Regions from separate parts of the Ectobacillus sp. JY-23 genome, predicted to be linked through region 1. Evidence: riboswitches for the same ligand, from Rfam matches in the RefSeq annotation. Region 1 holds a riboswitch; each other region holds the start of a gene.

Region 1 (4,835 bases):
CAGACTGGTATTATTATCTCTACACTTGGCGGCATTTTTATTTTAGGAGAAAAGAAATCAAAAAAACAAATGGTGTTTGTAATAATTGGCTGCTTACTTATTATTGCAGGCGGTGTCATGCTGGGTTTTACTAAAACATAAGGAGGCACATCATGTATCCTGATTTGGCAGGAAAAGTAGTCATTATCACAGGCGCTGGTAGCGGTCTTGGCAAAGCTATGGCCCTTCGCTTTGGAAAAGAAAAAGCAAAAGTTGTTGTTTGCTATTTTCCGGAAGAACAAAAGCAAGATGTGGACGATATTATTACAGATACCCATTCAATGGGTGGTGAGGCTATTGGTGTGTTTACAGATGTAACAAACGAACATAATGTGGTAACACTTATTCAAACTGCAACAAAGCATTTTGGTAGCCTAGATATAGTGATTAACAATGCAGGCATTGAAAATGAAGTTCCTACTGTAGACATGCTGCTTGAAGATTGGAATAAAGTTATTAGCACCAACTTGACTGGTGCGTTCCTTGGTTGCCGCGAAGCACTTAAATATATGCTCGAGCACAATATAAAAGGCAATATTATCAATATGTCCAGCGTACACGAAATGATCCCACGGCCACATTTTGTCCATTATGTAGCAAGCAAAGGTGGCATAAAATTGATGACGGAAACGCTGGCACTTGAATATGCACCGAAAGGGATTCGCGTCAACAGTATCGGACCCGGGGCTATTGATACACCAATCAACGCAGAAAAGTTTTCAGATCCTGATGTTGAGAAGCTTATTCCGATGGGCTATATTGGGAAACCAGAAGAAATTGCTGCTTGCGCTGCTTTTTTAGCATCTGAACAAGCTAGTTATGTAACCGGTATTACTTTATTTTCCGATGGAGGTATGACCAAGTATCCAAGCTTTCAAGCTGGTCGAGGATAATTCAGGTATCTAAACGGGGACTATGTTACAAAAAAGTGCGCACTTATAATTAACATGTTCTTTATTTATACTAAAGCAAGACTTATTAGCAGGAGGTCATTTAGATGAATGCAGTATATCCACGTTCATTTTCTCATATTGGTATTTCAGTTCCCGATGTAGAACAAGCAGTAAACTTTTATACAGAAGTACTGGGCTGGTACGTCATCATGGAGCCATCAGAGATTGTAGAAGATGACAGTGCCATCGGCATCATGTGTAGCGATGTATTTGGAGCTGGGTGGGGTAGCTTTAAAATTGCCCATCTATCAACCGTCGATAAAGTAGGAGTTGAGATTTTTGAATTTCCTAACCATAAAACGCCCGAAAATAATTTTGAGTACTGGAAAACAGGTATTTTCCATTTTGCCGTGCAAGATCCCAATATTGAAGGGTTAGCGCAAAAAATTGTAGAACATGGCGGCAAACAGCGCATGCCAATTCGTGAATATTACCCAGGTGAAAAGCCTTTTAAAATGGTATATTGCGAAGACCCATTTGGCAATTTAATTGAAATCTATACACATAGCTACGAAATGACATACTCTTCCGGAGCATACTAAAAGCCTGCGCATTTGCGCAAGCTTTCTTCTATTATACTCTGTTAAAGTTCATTGTTGATTTCCGTTACGGGATTCGCTTTCCGCGGGCGGTCAGGGAGCCTCCTCAGCGCTATGCGCCTGCGGGTCTCCCTTTGACTCGCTTGTCCCGCAGGAGTTTCACCCCTTCACTCCAATCAACAAGTGCAAATGATCAACATTAGGCTTTAACACAGCCATATATTAAACAAATTCGCGTGTACGAACGCGGTCATTTTTAATTAAATCGGCAAACGATTCACGTTCTACAACAACCTGAGCATTTCCATCTTTTACAAATACGACACCTGGCCGTGTAATACGGTTATAATTGTTTGCCATAGAATAACCGTATGCTCCTGTACAAGATACAGCTAACAAATCCCAAGATGCAACAGTCGGGAGCTGAATGTCCCAAATGAGCATATCGCCGCTTTCACAGCATTTCCCGGCGATAGATACCGTTTCTGTTGGCGCTTCGTCGGCACGGTTGGCAAGCATAGCTTCATATGATGCATTGTATAAAGCAGGGCGAATATTATCTGTCATGCCACCATCTACAGCGACATATTTTCGAATCCCTGGTACTTCTTTAATAGATCCGACTGTGTATAATGTTGTTCCTGCGTCCCCTACAATACTGCGCCCTGGTTCAATCCAAATTTCAGGCAATGGATAATTGCGTGCTGTACACTGTTCTCTAACTGCATCCGTTACTTCTTGAATATAGCTCGCAACTGGCAATGGCGTATCACCTTCTGTGTAACGAATACCAAATCCGCCGCCCAAATTCAACACTTGCATCGTATGTCCCGTTTCCTCCCGTACGATATTCAAAAATGCGCTTAGCACTTCAATCGCTCTTACAAACCCCTCGGTTTCAAAGATTTGCGATCCAATATGAGAATGCACACCCATTACATGATAATGAGGCTTCAGTAAGGCAATTTTCATAGCTTGCAAAGCTTGGTTGCTAGAAATGCCGAACCCAAATTTAGAATCGTCTTGACCTGTTGTAATATATTCATGTGTATGAGCTTCAACCCCCGGTGTTACACGCAATAAAATGTTTACCGTGAGAGCACGCTCTTTGGCTAAATCGTGAAGTACTTCCAGTTCAAAAAAGTTATCTACTACAAAGCAACCGATTCCTGCTTCAAGTGCCATTACAAGCTCTGCTTCTGTTTTGTTGTTACCATGGAAATGGATACGTTCTGCTGGAAAGCCGGCTTGTAAGGCAGTATATAATTCTCCACCTGACACAACGTCAAGAGACATGTTTTCTTCTGCTGCCAAGCGACACATCTCCATACATAAAAATGCTTTGCTCGCATATGCAACTTGATACGAAAAACCACTTTGGCGAAATGCTTCATTGTATGCTCGGCATTTTTGACGGATTAGCGCCTCATCATATATGTAAAGAGGCGTACCATACGTTGTTGCCAATTCTGTTGTGTCACAGCCGCCAATTTCTAAATGTCCTTTTTCATTCACTCTACTTGTTCCATGTAAATACATATGTTGTTCCCCCTTTTTGTATGAAAAGCACTAGCAACTCGTTCTACTCTACAGATCTAAGAATCAAGCACTGAAATTTGATTATGCCCGAGAGTTATACCATTCTTTCTTTTGTAAAATAAGGCTCTGTTAAAGTTCGTTGTTAATTTCCGTTCCGGGGGTTCGCTTTCCACGGGCGGTCAGGGAGCCTCCTCAGCGCTATGCGCTTGCGTGGTCTCCCTTTGACTCGCTTTTCCAGCAAGAGTCTCTCCCCCCTTCACTCCCATCAACAAGTGCTCATTACCAACATTAGGCTTTAACACAGCCTAAAATAAAAAAAACGCGTGGAACAATGTTCACACGCGTTTCTTATAATTTTTACAAGAAACCGCATCAACATCTCCATAGTTCTCCACAATTGCTTGTGACAGTCCTGCATTTGTTCAATACAGTCCCAGCAAAATGTTGTTGAGGCAACCATTTTACTTCGGCGACATTTCCTTTCATGCTGCGGTCTTCGATTCCACAAAATCTCACACAAACTACTCTTAAATGTCGCAACCTCTATTTCGAGATCAGATGAGGGTTATATTTTGTTTTATGATGCTTCTTACAATAACAGATAGAAAATCAGTTTGTCAAATCTTTTTTAGACAGGCTTACGACAAGTCAACTTCGTTGCGTCAGGAAGACGTGTTACTTGTATCGTCTGAACCTCCCACTCTCCATCCTCGTTATTAAAATTTATACTTACTTTTTGAAACGGTGGTTTTGGTTCTTGACCAGGCTGTTGCTCATATACAATCACATCTATCGTTGCACGAAATAAGTATGTACCATTGACCATTTTGTTCATACTGACGATTTTCGGGCAATCATATTTTTTAAGCACACCAAACCGCTTTTCAAGCGCCCCATTTATTTTTGGGAACAACACTGAAAAGAATGCATCTTCAAGCATTGCATCAGCATTGGCTTGTATCGGTATACTATACAAACACATACATAATAAAATTGTTAATCGCTTCATCACATAAAACCTCCTCTTTTATTGTAACCCCTTACTATCTTTTCACTCCGTATATCCATTTTTTCTCAGACCATGTAAAGAAAAATAATGCAATAAAGAAGATTTCCTACTATACTAAATAAAGAAGAATATCCTGTTTCAAAGCTTAATATCCTATACAAACAGCTTGTCCAGAAACAGGCCATGCAGGGGGAGTTTACATATGACCAGACTACTTCCAAAATTAAGATTCACACTTTTGGCAGTTGTTCTATTATGGATTAAAACATACATTGTATACAAATTGGCATTTGATATTAAAATTGAGAGCGATTGGGATGAACTGATTTTGCTGTTTAGCCCCGTAAGTTCTTTACTCTTCTTTATCGGCCTTGCCTTGTTTCAAAACAAACATCGCAATCGCTTTATATTGGGCATAAGCGCTTTGCTTTCTTTCGTACTATTTGGAAACGCTATATTCTATGGCTTTTTCGATGATTTTGTCACGTTGCCCGTCTTATTTCAAACAAATAACATGGCCGACCTAGGCACAAGTATACGAGAACTGCTAACATATAAAACTTTTTTAATGTTTGGCGATCTCATTCTCTTATTTGTGCTACTTCGCATCTTCCCAAATTATTTTTCTACGGAATCTCTAACAAAGGGAGAAAAAACATCTTATTTTGCCAGTGTGATTACGATATTTGTTCTTACTGTTTCCGTAGCGGAGCTCTACAAGCCTTCACTGTTTACTCGTTCATTCGATCGTGAAAT
Region 2 (4,835 bases), 530 kb from region 1:
AGAAACCAGTTCAGCTATGGGGTGCATGTCTTTAGAAAGCTCCCCTGTTACCAGCATACAGGAAGTTATTCGATTGCTGTTGGTAAGCTCACTTTGTAAAATGTTGAAAAGTGAGGAGCTACTATCATCTTGCACTTTTGCTAAATGAAAAAAGATGCTTTGAAGCTGTATCTTTCCTTTGTGAAGGGGAAAGAAGGTACGCTCTTTTCCCATCGATAAAAAAGAAGCGTGTGCGTCCTGCTGTAAAGCAGCTTTTACAAGTGATGCACAAAAGCTTACTATACCTTCAAACATTGGGGAGCTTGTCCGATCCATGATGATTAACATGTTATCACTGCGTTGTTGTTCAAACTCCTTTGTCATAATCATACTTTTACGAGCAGTTGCTTTCCAATCAATCCAGGAAAACCGATCTCCTGGTCGGTATTCACGTACACTAGCCGGCATAGAAGCGTTTTTTGAAAGAAGTGAAGCTGTTGACTGTTGACCTTGCTCGGCTCTACTGGATTGGGCAAAGCTAATGGATGTATAACGTGGATATACCAGAAGCGTGTCAAGGAGCGCTGATGAATACTCCTTGTTACACATACCTAGCATATCGCTTGTTGTAAGATGAACGGTAGAGAAAGTATGTTCACCTCGCGGAATAGAGGCAACCTCATATTGAAATTGTAAGTTTTTTTTAAACCATGGAAACAGTAACATGGTGGATGGAACTTCTGTACGTTCAAGTGAAGCAGGAAGTACATCTCTTACAATAAGATATAAAAGAGGAAAGCGATTTGGGCGTTTCATGGTTACGGTAACAGTGATGGTTTCGCCGGCAGTAAATTCTTTCTTTTCCAAGGATCTTGTAATTTCTATATGTGCTAAGTCATAAAAGGAGAGTGTCAATGCGTACAGTATAAAAGGTGTGCAGGCATACAACAGAAACCAGCTCACAAAACCACCTTGAAACATGGTATAACAAAACAAGACAAATAAACCGAACATTAAGACCAACCTGTGAAAAATTTGTTTACTAGCTTGTTTCATCACGAAAGCACAACTCCTGTAGGAACGGGAGTGCGCGTCACAATTTTTGCTATTACACTTTCCGCGGTCATACCCTCAAATTTTGCTTCCAGCTTTAAGATAAGTCGATGTGCCAATACATAAGGTGCCAACATTTTAATATCGTCAGGTACTACATACTCTCTTCCGTGAATGAGTGCGTATGCCTGTGCAACCTTTAGTAGAGCTAAAGAGCCACGCGGACTAGCCCCCAATTCAATCGTATTGTAAGAGCGGGTTTGTTGAACGATTTTAACAATATAATGCTTGAGATTTTTATCCACATAAATTACATCTACTTGTTTTTGTAATTCTTGTAATTCTTTTACTGTCACAACCGATGGAAGAGAAGAAAGTGATTTGGCGTTTCTTCCATTTAAAATTAAGAATTCTTCTTCCGGTGTTGGATATCCCATTTTAAACTTCAGCATAAATCGATCAAGCTGTGCCTCTGGCAAAGGGTAAGTCCCCTCATACTCAATAGGATTTTGAGTGGCCATCACAAAAAAAGGATAAGGCAACGGTCTAGTAATACCATCAATTGTTATATTTCCTTCCTCCATTCCTTCTAACAAGGCAGATTGGGTCTTAGGAGAGGTACGGTTAATCTCATCAGCTAATACAATATTACCCATAATAGGACCTGGGTGGAATTCAAAACGCAATTCCTTTGGATTATATACAGAGACCCCTGTAACATCAGAAGGGAGTAAATCAGGTGTAAACTGAATCCTTTTAAAATCAGCTGCAATCGATGTTGCGAGCGTACGCACCAACATAGTTTTTCCTACACCTGGCACATCTTCTAGCAGAACATGTCCTCTAGCCAGTAAAGCCGTTAAAGTGAGTACAATTTCTTTTCGTTTTCCGACAATTACATGTTCCATGTTTTCTATAATTTTTTTCGCGATAGGATGCAATGAATCTTGAATCATGATAGTCCTCCTTACATATGCAATGAAATAATAAATATCGTTTAATTATTCACATATTCGACAATGTACACCATATTACCTGTCTGAAAATTCATTTAAATAAAAAATATGAAACGGAAATGTATGAATCCTATAGGTTTTGAAAGGTGGATTTTAAAAATATAATTTTTTTATTGACAAATATCGATATTATATGCAAATATAAGTATACTAATAAAATAGTTACTTCCTCGTCAGCTCAAGATGAGGTAGAGGTCGCGATGCTTAATAGTACACTGAAGGAGAGTCAGAGAACTTGTTGAAATCAGTGGAAAGGAAGTGTCGCCGAAGCGCCGTTATTCTCTGATTACGGTAGCTGGGACTGTTTCCGAATAGGAACAGGACTGTCATGATACAAATCATGATGAACTATCCTTTTTGTCTGGGGGAAATTGCGTTCGCACCTTCAGAAGGTGTGTTTTTTTTATGCCTAATTCCATGACAAACGATAGTTTTCTATATTTTGAGCAAGAGGACATCGGAGGCGAAACAATGAATAAAGGAAAATTAGGTTTATGGATTTTAACAGCCCTGGTGGTTGGAAATATGGTTGGTTCAGGTATTTTTATGCTACCGCGTTCTTTATCTGAAGCAGCAAGTCCTGCTGGGGTGTTAGGGGCATGGTTATTAACAGGTTTTGGTGTGTTGATGACTGCGCTTGTGTTTGGTAATTTGGGGACAAGAAAGCCGGAATTGAGCGGCGGGCCGCAAATTTATGCAAAAGAGCTGTTTAAACCTGGCTCACAAGCATCTATTTTGTCTGGATTTATGGCTTCATGGGGATATTGGATTGGAAATTTAGCAGGTAATATCGCTATCATTACTACATTTGCAGGTTATTTATCAACATTCTTTCCTATTTTAACAAGTCGTGCTGAATTATTTACAATTGGCAGCTTTACGTTAAAAGTAGGCAACGCTTTAACATTTATGGTATGTACGATGTTGCTTTGGTGCACACATTTTATAATTTTAAAAGGTATTGAACAAGCGGGGAAATTAAACTTTGTTGCAACAGCAGCAAAAGTTGCGGGCTTTATGTTGTTTATAATCGTGGGCTTATTCGCTTTTCAAAAGGCAAATATTTTACCATTTGTAGCACCGCGTGCTGATGAAGCTGGCGCTACAATTGGTCTTTTTGGACAAATTAACAATGCGGCTGTTGCTACGTTATGGGCATTTATCGGTGTTGAATCCGCTGTAGTCTTCGCATCGAGAGCGAAAAGGAAAGTAGATGTAAAGCGAGCAACGATTCTTGGTTTGTTCATAGCACTGGCCATTTATATTGGTATTAGTACACTTGTAATGGGAATGCTTGAGCAACAAGTCTTGGTTACGTCTGAAAAACCACTAATTGATGCAATTGAAACGGTGCTTGGACCGGTAGGGGGTAAGCTTTTAGCTGCAGTAGGTCTCATCAGCTTATTTGGTTCTACGATTGGTTGGGTAATGTTAAGTGCAGAGGTGCCGCATCAAGCAGCAAAGCAAGGCCTGTTTATTCCTGCATTTTTAAAAGAAGGGAAAAAGGGTATTCCGACTTTCTCTCTGATTGTAACAAACTTATTGGGTCAACTGTTCATCTTTTCTACAGTATCTAATTCTATTTCAGCGGCGTTTGACTTTGTTATTTATATCGCAACACTTTCTTATTTAGTACCTTACTTTATTGCCTCTGTTTTCCAACTAAAATTGGTAATTACAGGTGAAACGTATGAAGATGGAAAAGGGCGTATGCTAGATGCTATCATTGCAACCCTATCTACGCTGTACTCAATATGGGTAATCATAGCGGGTACAGCTGATTTAAAAACCTTCGCATTCGGCATGATTTTGCTTGCAAGTGGCATTTTCTTCTATGGTACAATGAAACATCATCCTTTATATGAACAAAAATAATTTGTTTAAAAAGCAAGTAGCTATGAGCTACTTGCTTTTTATATGAATATTTTTCCTGTTTCTAACAAAAGACCAATTATAAATCCACAAACCGCGCCATTAACACGAATCCACTGCAAGTCTTTTCCGACGTTATTTTCAATCATTGCAATAAGTGTGTTATCGTCTAATTTATCTAAGTTCTCTTGTACTAACTTTCCAATTTTATGATGATTTGTCTCAATAAATCCAGCAATTTGCTTATGTAGGCTATGTTCTATATGGATCTTGTATGATGGCTGCTTTAGCCAAGCAACCATTTTTTCTAACAATGGAATTGCATATCTTTCAACAAAAGCATCTGTTTGTACAAAGGTGAGTGCTCTTTGTTTAATGTTTGTAAGCAAATCTGTTAATAAGCTTGACATACTATATGAATCCAGTATGCTTGTTTTCCATGAATCGATGCTATTTATGAGCTCCTCATTACTTTTGCCTTTTTCTAGTTCACTCTGCAGTTTTTCCAACAAAGAGCGGCGATTGTCATTTTCTTCATTTTGTAAGCTATGAATCCCACCTATAATGAATTCCTGTATAAATCCACCCAATTTGTCAGCGTCAATTACGTTAATGAATGATTTAAGCGCGAATTGTAAAAATCCATCCAATTCTATATTTTGAATGGCCTTTAAAGCAACGTTGCCCAGTGTAGTTTTTGTTTCTTCTTTTTCTGCCCAGTGTTTCGCTTTTATTAAGATATAGTCCAAAGCTTTTTCATCGTAACGATCTTGTAGAATCCGATCTATAATTAGGGTTACAATACGTTTCGTATCAGCTGACAGCACATATTGTTTCAACTCTTTTTCAATGTAAGGAGCGAGCATCTCTGGTTGAACATGCTCTAGTAGTTTGCGTGCAATGGTTATGACTGCT
Region 3 (4,835 bases), 960 kb from region 1:
CAGCAGGCGCTAAGCAGTTGGCAGACGGCGCCACACAGCTGCAAGGTGGTGTAGAGGCGTGGGGCAACGGTTTTACAGTCCTTCATACGGGGATTACCAAGCTAGCAAGCGGCGGTGCGGCACTGTCTGACGGTACCGCAAGCTTGACAAGTGGGTTAGGTCGTTTAACAGACGGTACAGCGCAGCTATCTGATCAGCTGCATGCTGCCGCGCAGCAAACAGCGGCTGTTCGGAGCGATGACGCAAGCTCTGCTATGTTTGCAGAGCCAGTGCGACTTGTAGAAACAAAGCTCTCTCATGTGCCAAACTATGGCGTAGGCATTGCGCCGTATTTCTTATCGTTGGCCTTTTATGTGGGCGGCATTATGTCAGCCAACATTTTATCGCTTGGAAAGAGACAGGATATGCAGGTTAGCGGTACAACACATGTAATTAACAAGTTAGGGCTTGTATACACGATCGGCCTCATACAGGCGTTCATTGTGGATGCCGTTATCTTATTCGGATTTCACATGAAGGTGGCCAGCGTGCCGCTGTTTATCCTGTCGAGCATCACGGTGTCATTTACCTTTATGACATTTATTTTTATGCTGATTACGTTGTTTGGCTTTGTTGGAAAATTTGCGGCGGTCACGCTGTTGGTGCTGCAGCTATCAACAAGCGGCGGTACCTTCCCGGGCGAGCTTAACGCACCGATCTTGCGGGAAATCGGGCAGATGCTGCCAATGGCACATTCTCTGCGCGGTCTGCAGGATGTAATCACGCTTGGAGATTGGTCGCAGCTGCGCGTACAGCTATTCATCTTGCTTGGCTATCTGTTAGGTGCGGCTACCATCGCATGGATTGCGAGCTATTTACAGCATAAGCCAGCGCGGCAATAAGAAAAAGACGATGCACTCCGCATCGTCTTTTTTGCTGCTTTAGTGACACCGCGGGGATGAGAGTAAGGAAGAGGCTTACGGATTTTGAAAATTCCCTTTATTTATTTGGATGTTTATGGTAACCTATAAATGAGAGATGTAATGAGAGGGGAATCGATACTACATATGTGGATTAACTTGAAATGATGATGAAACTAGATAGAGACAATTGCAGTCCTTAAATCAGGGTACGTGTGTTTGTCGATCTCAAAATCATTCAAGGGACACATGATGTGGACAATGCTATTCCCATTGCCAAGCAGATACCTTTGTATATCTGTTTTTTTTATGGGCAAATATACATCTCGATACACAATGATTGCGTCCCTAACTAGGGGGAATTGTAATGAACAGCCAGTACGAAAACGAAGAAAAGCTAACAGGGGGAAATGTCTCAAGCGTCTATCGCGCAGGAAATACTGTTCGGCGAGAATGGAAGCCTGATAGTGTTAGGATTCACACATTGCTCAAACACCTGGAAAGCAAAGGGCTAGATGGTGTGCCAAGATTTTTAGGGATTGATGAAAAAGGGAGAGAGGTCTTATCCTTTATTAAAGGAGAAGCAGGCAACTACCCGTTGAAAACATACATGTGGTCAGATAAGGCATTACAAAAAATCGCCAGCCTGCTTCGTCGCTATCATGATGCGGTGCGCGATTTTCCAATAGAAGAAGATTGGCAGCCGCTTGATAACACGCCGCAGCCATTTGAAGTGATCTGTCATAATGATTTTGCCATCTACAACATTATTTTTCAGAATGAAACACCAGTAGGGTTTATTGATTTTGATATGGCTGCGCCGGGGCCAAGACTTTGGGATATCGTCTATGCCCTTTACACCTGCGTTCCTTTAAGCCGGCTGTATCATACAGAAGCAGGCGAGGCTGTATATTATGACGCGGCAAAGGATGCCGAGCGAATTAAAAAGCGGGTTGCCTTGTTTTTTGATTCCTATGGTATGAAGGGCATAGAAAAAGGGTGTTTAGAAATGGTATTGCTGCGCGTAGAAGCCTTATGCAAAACCATGCAAAGGAAAGCCAGTGAAGGCGATAAGGCATTTCAAAAAATGATTGACGAAGGCCATTATGATCACTATCAAGAAGAAATTGCATTCATTCGCAAGCATGGAAAAGAGTGGCTGTAACCGAGCGGGTGCACTTGCCTGCTGGGGACGTATTTATTCTCCTTGACGTAAAAATAGATTCGTGATTATAATATCGTATACAAATAAATATTATTTTACTCTCTGAAGATAGAGGTGCATCATATCAAGAGTAGCTTGCTGGAGATGAATGGGATCGATGAAAGCAAGTGAAAGGGATTGTATGCCGAAGTATAGGATATCCATGCTATCGCTTATACTGGGTCAGTATTGAATAAGTGCTGAACTGTCACAAATAGATATATTTGTGGGGAGCTGTTAAAGAGATGTTGATGCTTAAAAAACGAGCTATTATTATTTTAGGATGATATAAATGATAATTGTTTTCAAAAACGCGTGAACATCACTTCGCGCGTTTTTTTATGTTTTGCGAATGCATCTCCATGTTCATGCGCCATCATATGGCGCATGAAGCACACAACAGGAACGGAGCTCTCAGAGAGTAGAATGGAGGGGGTTTTACCATGATAAGCAATGTATTTAAAAATTACAAATCATCGTTTATTTTGCTGTTTGCAATCCTGCTTGGAGGAATTATCGGCTATATTGCTGGGCCGAAAGCATCTATCGTTAAACCGCTGGGAGATGTATTCCTTAATCTCATGTTTATGATTATCGTGCCGCTTGTATTTTTCAGTGTATCGTCGGCCATTGCGAACATGAACGGAATGAAGCGTCTTGGCAAAATTATGTCGAGCACCGCTCTTGTATTTGTTGCGACAGCGATCGTTGCTGCGGTTCTTGGCATGTTTGGGGCATCTATTTACAACCCTATTCATAATACGGATGTTTCCGGCATCAAGGAATTGATGGCTGGCACACAGCAAGGGGATGAGGACGTTTCGCTCATGAACCAGCTTGTTCTCACGTTTACTGTCTCTGACTTTTCAGATCTGTTTTCTAAATCTCACATTTTACAGCTCATTATTTTTTCTGTATTGTTTGGCACTGCAACGGCTCTGGCTGGTGAAAAAGGCCGTCCAATTGCGAGCTTTTTGGCTTCTGGGCAAGAGGTAGCTATGAAGTTTGTCCACATTGTGATGTACTATGCGCCAATTGGACTGGGCTGTTATTTCGCTTCAGTCGTTGGTGAGCTGGGGCCGCAAATTCTCCAGGGCTACGGTAGAGCATTTTTACTGTATCTTGTGATTACGCTTGTATATTACTTCGGCTTTTTTACCTTGTATGCCTGGATTGCTGGTCGAAAAGAAGGCGTGAAATTATTTTGGAAGCATGCCGCAGCTCCTTCTATTACGGCAGTTGCGACTTGCTCTTCAGCCGCATCAATTCCGGTCAACCTGGCAGCGACAAAAAAGATGGGCGTGCCGCAGGATATCGCAGAAACGGTCATCCCATTGGGTGCGAATACACATAAAGACGGTTCCGTTATCGGTGGTATTTTAAAAATCGTATTTTTGTTCAGCTTATTTGGAAAAGACATGACTTCTTTTACAAGCATCGTCAGCATTCTTGCGGTGGCCTTTTTAGTAGGGGCTGTGATGGGGGCCATTCCAGGGGGCGGCATGATCGGTGAGATGCTGATTATCTCTATCTACGGATTCTCTCCGGAAGTGCTACCGATTATCGCGGTCATTTCGACCATCATTGATGCGCCTGCAACCCTGCTAAACAGCACAGGAAATACAGTCTCAGCCATGCTGGTTACCCGCTTTGTGGAAGGAAAAGATTGGATTAAAAAAGCCGTCACACGTAGTCAGGCGGCATAATATACACATTTAGGCTGTGGAGAAGGTTTCTCTACAGCCTGTTTTATCCTGGTCTTCAGCTTAAACTAAGCGGAGCCTGCTAGGAAAACAGTAGACTTTTATCATATACAGACAATTATGTTTACTTTTCCTATATGTTTAATTATAATTTCGTATTATATAAGGGTTGTTTTTGTAGAATGGAATCGTACAAATAACAAAATCGTGCTGACCAGAAAAACTGGAGGCGGCTTTTTCCTATGTGTAACTAGGTGAAGCCGTCTCTTTTTTGTTTCATCAGCTCATCACAGGGGGAATGACTATGAGATATAGCTATGTATCACACTTGCTTTGCCCAACATGCAATACGGAATATAGTACGGCGCACCAGCAACAGCTGTGTGCGTGCGGCTCTCCGCTACTCGTACAATATGACTTAGAAACGTTAAAGCATAAGCTCTCTCCGCAGGATTTAATAGGAAGAGAAGGAAGTCTGTGGAGATATCATGAATTGCTGCCGGTTGAGCGTCCGGAGCATGTTGTATCTATGGGAGAAGGTATGACACCCTTGCTTTCGATGCCTAGACTAGGGGCGGATATGGAGATTCGCCAGCTGTATATGAAAGATGAGGGTGTTATACCGACGGGCACATTTAAAGCACGTGGGGCGGCAGTCGGCGTTTCAAAAGCTAAGGAGCTTGGTGTGAAGGAACTGGCGATGCCGACAAATGGAAACGCCGGTGCAGCTTGGTCCTTGTATGCCGCGCGAGCAGGTATTAAAGCTACTATTGTTATGCCGACCGATGCACCAAGCATTACAAGAAAAGAGTGCGTTGCCGCAGATGCCAACCTGCTGCTTGTAAACGGATTGATTAGTGATGCCGGTAAAATCGTAGGAAAAGCGGTAAAACATGGGGAGATGTTTGATGCATCTACGCTAAAAGAGCCTTATCGCATAGAAGGCAAAAAAACAATGGGTCTTGAGATTGCAGAACAGCTGCATTGGAAACTGCCTGATGTCATCTTATATCCTACAGGCGGAGGAGT

The links. Region 1 has a riboswitch for lysine ahead of lysA (diaminopimelate decarboxylase). Riboswitches for the same ligand answer to the same signal wherever they lie in the genome.
Region 2: linked by a shared signal. The riboswitch ahead of MUG87_RS00880 (amino acid permease) and the one ahead of lysA (diaminopimelate decarboxylase) in region 1 are both predicted to bind lysine.
Region 3: linked by a shared signal. The riboswitch ahead of MUG87_RS18380 (dicarboxylate/amino acid:cation symporter) and the one ahead of lysA (diaminopimelate decarboxylase) in region 1 are both predicted to bind lysine.

Annotation. Positions count from the first base shown of each region.
Region 1 is NZ_CP095462.1:708,336-713,170, forward strand. Features, by position in the region: gene MUG87_RS03685 (GRP family sugar transporter) at 1-141, shown strand, start outside; gene MUG87_RS03690 (glucose-1-dehydrogenase) at 153-932, shown strand; gene MUG87_RS03695 (lactoylglutathione lyase family protein) at 1,037-1,534, shown strand; gene lysA (diaminopimelate decarboxylase) at 1,754-3,070, opposite strand; lysine riboswitch at 3,447-3,624, opposite strand; gene MUG87_RS03705 (DUF3888 domain-containing protein) at 3,699-4,052, opposite strand; gene MUG87_RS03710 (LTA synthase family protein) at 4,282-4,835, shown strand, end outside.
Region 2 is NZ_CP095462.1:174,126-178,960, forward strand. Features, by position in the region: gene MUG87_RS00870 (DUF58 domain-containing protein) at 1-1,035, opposite strand, end outside; gene MUG87_RS00875 (AAA family ATPase) at 1,035-1,988, opposite strand; lysine riboswitch at 2,230-2,407, shown strand; gene MUG87_RS00880 (amino acid permease) at 2,520-3,923, shown strand; gene MUG87_RS00885 (DUF445 domain-containing protein) at 3,962-4,835, opposite strand, start outside.
Region 3 is NZ_CP095462.1:3,637,298-3,642,132, forward strand. Features, by position in the region: gene MUG87_RS18370 (YhgE/Pip domain-containing protein) at 1-881, shown strand, start outside; gene MUG87_RS18375 (phosphotransferase) at 1,267-2,064, shown strand; lysine riboswitch at 2,166-2,348, shown strand; gene MUG87_RS18380 (dicarboxylate/amino acid:cation symporter) at 2,547-3,809, shown strand; gene MUG87_RS18385 (threonine synthase) at 4,111-4,835, shown strand, end outside.